Regions from separate parts of the Alcanivorax borkumensis SK2 genome, predicted to be linked through region 1. Evidence: predicted binding sites of a transcription regulator. Region 1 holds the regulator's gene; the other holds the start of a gene.
The links. Region 1 encodes PhoB, which activates phosphate uptake and scavenging genes when phosphate is short. Its sites were predicted from a motif close to TGTCATANNNNTGTCANA; they were not measured.
Positions count from the first base shown of each region.

Region 1 (3,152 bases):
CACCAACGGATACGGATGGTGCCGTTGGCCGGCGTATATTTCACTGCATTGGTAATCAGATTGCCGAAGGCACTTTCCAGTTCAGCCGGATTGGCGATCAAGCGTGCGTCGAGAGGAACATCCAGCTCGATCTGGTGATCCTTGTCGCTGCCTATAGCCAACGCATTTTCTTTCATCCGATTAAGCATGCCATGAACGGGTACCGCCTGACGTACACTGTCAGCTTCCGTTCCTTCTAATCGGGCCAGTAATAACAAATCGGCGACTAGGGCTTCCATGCGGTTGGATTGATTGTCCATTTGCATCAATGCGCGACGCAGACGGGCCTGTTCTTCCGGGAGGGTATCGAGCAGGGTTTCCAGGTAGCCTTTGAGTACGGTAAGCGGCGTCTTTAATTCATGGCTCACATTGGCTACAAAATCTTTGCGCATTTGTTCCAAGTGATGCAGCCGCGTAACGTCACGGGCGATCAATAATTGTTCGCCGATACCAAACTCAGTTACGCGGAACTGCAGGATACGGTTGTCATTCACCGGTGAAGGGATTTCCAGCGGGTCCTGAAAATCCCCTTTGCTTAGATAACCGGTAAACCGAGGATGGCGGATCAGGTTCGTCAGTGGCTGGCCCAGATCTTGGCTCGCATTAAAGCCCATGGCACGTTCGGCGGCATGGTTCCAATATTCCAGATAACCGTGTTGGTCGATGAGGATGACTACATCGTCAAGGGCGTTCACTGACTGTTGGGCGCGGTGGATGATGCCTTGCAGGTTTTCCTGGGCGCGACGTTCTTTTTGGAACAAGTGCTCAAGGCGGGTATAAAACTCACCCCACAGCCCGATACTGTCCGGTGGCTCGGTATGATCGTCGCGCACCAGCCAGCTGTACAGGGCGAACAGTTGCCGGGTGCTCCAAATAATATAGCCCCCCAGCCCTACCAGCAGTGGCCAAGTGTGGCCCACTGCCAGGGCAGCCAGAGCGGCCAGAAATATCAGGCCGGCAATGCGATTAACTTCCTTGGCCAAGCTAGCTTTCATGGGTATTCCACCGCAATTACTTTGCTCGTTAGCCGGTATCGGGGGGGCCGACGGCGCTGCCTAGTATAGGCAGCCGCATGCCTGCCGTCTCAACCTGCCTTGGCCGATTTCACTGAAAACCGGTAGCCGGTACCGCGCACGGTCTGAATAAAACGATCGTAGCCGAAGGGAGCCAGCGCCTTACGCAGACGGCGGATATGCACGTCGATGGTACGGTCTTCCACATAGACGTTAGCACCCCATACTTGGTCCAGTAGCTGGGTGCGCGAATAGGCCCGCTCTTGGTGGCTCATGAAAAATTCCAACAGCCTGTATTCGGTGGGCCCCATGTCCACGGGAGAATCGTTGGCGCTAATGCGGTGACTCACCGGGTCCAGGCACAGACCTTCTACTTCAATGGCCTTTTCCGCCGCGACACTAGACGCGCGCCGCAGCACGGCTTTAATGCGGGAGATTAGTTCACGAGTGGAGAAGGGTTTGGTGATGTAATCATCGGCGCCAACGTCCAGCCCTTGAATCTTGTTATCTTCTTCGCTTTTCGCAGTGAGCATGATGATGGGCACCTCGTTGGTAGTCTCATCACGCTTCAGCCGGCGGGCCAGTTCGATACCCGTGACCGACGGCAGCATCCAATCCAGCAGCACCAGATCCGGGCGCTCATCGACGATGATCTCATGGCCACGTTGGGCATTCTCTGCCTCCAGCACATCGAAATCGGCCAGTTCAAGGGCGACGGCGACCATCTCACGAATAGCAGGCTCGTCATCAACAATCAATATACGGTTTCGGGACATGGCTTCCTTCCTTGCCTGTCTTGTGAGTGGCGTGTGCCGCTCGGGATGTTATCTATTAGATTGCTTTTTTATGACATGTGTATGACAGATAGAGCCCCGCCACGCAACAACGCAGGTTAAGACGAACGGAAGGCCTGCAACCATCTGGCGACAGCCCCAAGCCACAAACGACAACACACGCCAGGCCTTAAGATACGGTAATAATATGCCCTCGATTAGCCGCTCAGGTGGACCGAATTATCCCTTTCGTCCCCCTTGAATCGCGGCGCCGAACACCATTAGGTGGCACTCTAAGACACCCCCGCTATAGGGGACTTGTAGCGATTCAAAAATACTGAAAATACAACCCGATAAACACGCATGCTCCGGCCCAATGATTATTCAGAAATGCGTGAAAGCTGGGCCAGCGTTCACGGTAGCGGATCAAGCTGTGCTGAAAGGCAAAGCTAAGGCTCATTCCAACCAAACCGGCGTACCAGGGCCAGGAAAAACCCAGCCGGTGGCCGACCATAATCAATGCCAATAGTGTCAGGGCTTGAAGGATGGCGATCATCAGGCGGTCGGCATCGCCAAACAGGATGGCGGTGCTTTTGATGCCTAGCTTCAGGTCATCTTCACGGTCACACATAGCGTATTCAGTGTCGTAGGCCACCGTCCACAGCACATTGGCCACGTACAGCAGCCAAGCGATTTCCGGCACTTCACCGGTTTCAGCGGCAAACGCCATGGGGATGGCCCAGCTGAAGGCAGCGCCCAAGAAAAGCTGGGGCATAAAAGTGAAACGCTTGGTAAAGGGATAAAGCACTGCAAGGCCCAAGCCGCCGAAAGACAGCCAAAAGGTCAGCTCATTGAGAAACAGCACTAGCCCAAAAGCCAATAGACCTAAGCCGCCAAACAGGGCCAGAGCCTGTTTGGCGCTGAGTGCACCGGTGGCCAGCGGACGTCCCTGAGTACGTTCTACGTCGCCATCGAAATTCCGATCGGCAAAGTCATTAATCACACACCCCGCCGCCCGCATGATCACCACGCCCAGAAAGAAAACCACAATAACGGTCAGGCTCGGCGTACCGGCCCCAGCAATCCATACCGCCCACAGCGTGGGCCATAGCAGCAACAGCGTGCCGATGGGGCGATCAAGGCGCATTAACTGAATGTAGGGCCAGAGAGTCGGGTAACGCTGTTCAACAAAGGCAAACATGGGGCATCCGAGTTGTCAGGGCGAAGATGAGTTTCAAACGACAAGCGACAAGTTTCAAGGCACGAGCCAGGAGGATAACCAATTAAAAACGCGACAACCGCACCGCGTCCGTGGGCTCTCCCCTAA
Region 1 covers NC_008260.1:172,842-175,993, reverse strand. Annotated here, with positions in the region: gene phoR (phosphate regulon sensor histidine kinase PhoR) at 1-1,034, opposite strand, end outside; gene phoB (phosphate regulon transcriptional regulator PhoB) at 1,124-1,828, opposite strand; gene ubiA (4-hydroxybenzoate octaprenyltransferase) at 2,154-3,026, opposite strand; gene ABO_RS00825 (chorismate--pyruvate lyase family protein) at 3,109-3,152, opposite strand, start outside.

Region 2 (3,152 bases), 590 kb from region 1:
CTTCCTGAAATGTCGATGCGCCAATGCTACAACAAAGAGCCGCTGCAAGCTGCAAGCTGCAAGCTGCAAAGATAGATAGAGAGAGCCGGGAAATTCCCAAGGGTTTGCTTTTCAACTTTTAACGTTGAACTTTCAACTGCCCCTCAAGCCGTTCGTACGCCAGGGAACACAATGCCTTACGGTTCATGCCTTCCCCATCAAGAGGCTCACAAAAATGCAGGCGAACACGAATTTTTCGGCGTAACAATATGCTCCACATGTGATGATGGAACTCATCGTCACCAATAAACGCCAAACTTTGGTCCGCCGCGCCCATGCTGTCCAAGTAGCGAATCGCCAGTGGCTGAACCGGCACCTGCGCTAACAAGGGCGCATCAAACAACTGCGGGAAAAAGCGACGCAGCCCGGTACCATCCGTCGTGGTGCCTTCCGGGAACACCAGCACCGTATGCCCGCGCTTTAGACGACCGGCAATTTCTTGAGCCACGCGAACGGACTCACCGCTACCCCGCTTGATAAACAGGGTGCCCATGGCACGAGCCAGCATGCCTATCAGCGGCCAGGCACCGACCTCAGCCTTGGAAAGAAAATACAGATGTCGCTGGCTGGCAATAACAGGAATATCCAACCACGAAACATGATTACTCACCAAAAATACGGGCGTCTCGACCCTGCTACCTGTAACGGTCAATTCCACACCCAAGATACGCAGAAATCGCCGGCACCATCGTTGCTTTGCCTTCAATATCACGGGCCGATAGGGTGACCAGAACGCGCCAAGAAAAAACGCCAGCACAAAGCCCCACAATAGATAGAGCACAACACCGGCAACTCGCCACACTCGACGCAGTTGCGGCCAGACCCCTCTCTCGGGATAGGTACCAACACTGACGCTATGATTCATATCGCTCCTGTATACAGTCTGCTAGCTGTCAATTATCCACTACCCATTGTTTACACTGCCTGGGCGGGCTGCATGAAGTGCTGCACATAGCGAGCGGGCAGGTTTTCCACCGCCATCAGCACAAAGAAGTCCAAGCAATTAAAATCCGGGTCCCAGCATGGCTCACCACATACCTGCGCGCCCATGCGCAAATAAGCCTTCAGCAACGGCGGCATCTTCACACCCTCCGCTTGTGCATCGCCGGGCAATGCCTGCAACCGTAAGTGAGGCTGCACTCGATGCTCGGCCCGGCTTAAATGGCGCCCCTGAATGCGCTCGTTGACCGCCGCCACGTTATAGCCTTCACTCAACGCAATGCTGGCGCAGCCCAGCAGGTAGCGCACATCATTTTCCAGCATGTATTGCGCCAGCCGTGCCCACAGCACACTTATCACCGCCCCGTTACGGTGATCCGGATGAATGCAGGTGCGCCCGATCTCCGCCAGCTTGCCCTCCAGACGCCCAAGCATGGTGAGATCAAACTCACCACTGGAATAGAATCCACCAGTACGTTGCAGCCTGTCACCGGGCAATACCCGAGTGTAACCAACAATGTCGCCGCTGCGATTGTCGCGCACCACCAAGTGCAAGCAGTGGCGGTCAAAACGATCACGATCCAGCCCGAACGGCGCACTGAAACTCGCGCCGTATTCCTGGGAGAAAATGCGATAGCGTAAACGTTGAATTTTTAGAATTTCACGACGCGAACGGGTGAAGTAAGCACTGAAGCGACCCTGCGCCTGGGCTTCTCTATCCGTTGTCATTTCCCGAGGAAAGCGAAGAATCTCGGCAGTGGCAACGAACGGCTTAGCGAACGCTCCTTTCCATTGCGGGCTCAACGCTTTGATCTTTCCTGCGGCTTGCGCAAGCATAGTGTGCTCCACTGGCAGTTTCAGCCAGTGTCGTCAGCGACCATGGCAAGGCAGTGACACTTGCGTGACATTTGCGCGACACACCCAGAGAGCCTAAAAAATAAAAAACGAGAAGGAGAGAGCCATGGACGCCCCGCACATTGCCGACACCGTCCCGTTTCCGTTGCCCGTCAAAAAAGGCGATACGGTGTACTGGTGTGCCTGTGGCCTGAGTCAGACGCAACCGTATTGTGATGGCAGCCACAAGGACACCCGCTTCTCACCGGTGCCCTACACGGCACACAAAGACCAAATTGTGTTTTTCTGTGGCTGTAAACACAGCAACACAGGGATGATCTGCGATGGCAGCCATGTGGCGCTCAAAGGAAAAAGCACCGGCCACCGATGAGAACCCTTGCTGACAACCTATCCTGTATTGCGTAAGCCCGCTGCAATACCCGCAATGGTTACCATCAGTGCACTCTCCAAGGTCTCATCGCCATCCTGTTGGCGCAGCCTTGCCATCAGCTCCGCCTGCAACAGGTGCAGGGGGTCGGTGTAAGGGTCACGCACCCGAATCGACCAGCGCATCACCGGATTGTTATCCAGCAAGTCTTCTCGACCAGTGAGGGCAGACAAGGCGCTCACCGTGGCGGTGAGCCGCTCGCGCAGCACTTCACCAAGACGCATTAACCCGGGATCGTCCCCCGCCAAACGCTCTTCATACCAAGCGGCCACACGCAAATCCGATTTCGCCAGTACCATCTCCAGCATATCCACCACGCCCTGGAAAAAAGGCCACTCGCTAGCCATTTCCCGCACCATAGCATGCTGCGCGGCATCGTTCTGAGCATCTTCCAGAGCGGCGCCGGTGCCTAACCAGGCAGGCAGCATTAACCGAATCTGGGTCCAAGCAAACACCCAAGGGATCGCCCGCAGAGAGCTGATACCTTGATCCGACTTGCGCCGCGCAGGGCGGCTGCCCAGCGCTAGCCGCGACAACTCCGTTTCTGGCGTAACGGTACGCAGGTAGCGCACCAGCTCAGGCTCATCGCGCACCACCCCGCGATAGCCCGCCACGGAGGTATCCGTCAGGGCCTGCATCTGTTGGCGCCACTCCGGCCGTGCCGCCTGGGGTGGCAACAAGGTTGCTTCTAAAGTGGCCGCCACATACTGCTCCAGGTTAAACACCGCCACCGACGGGCGACCGTATTTAAACCGAATCACCTCCCCCTGCTCCGTCACCCGTATACGCCCGGCCACCGAGCCCGGCGGCTGTGATAACAGCGCCATGCGGGTGGGCGATCCGCCTCGGGAAATGGAGCCACCTCGGCCATGAAACAGTGTGAGCGGAATGC
Region 2 covers NC_008260.1:757,988-761,139, reverse strand. Annotated here, with positions in the region: gene ABO_RS03530 (lysophospholipid acyltransferase family protein) at 119-904, opposite strand; gene ABO_RS03525 (GNAT family N-acetyltransferase) at 955-1,815, opposite strand; gene ABO_RS03520 (CDGSH iron-sulfur domain-containing protein) at 1,940-2,203, shown strand; gene ppc (phosphoenolpyruvate carboxylase) at 2,221-3,152, opposite strand, start outside.
Region 2: a site for PhoB is predicted at 1,868-1,885, ahead of ABO_RS03520 (CDGSH iron-sulfur domain-containing protein). Genes of this name have one in related genera too.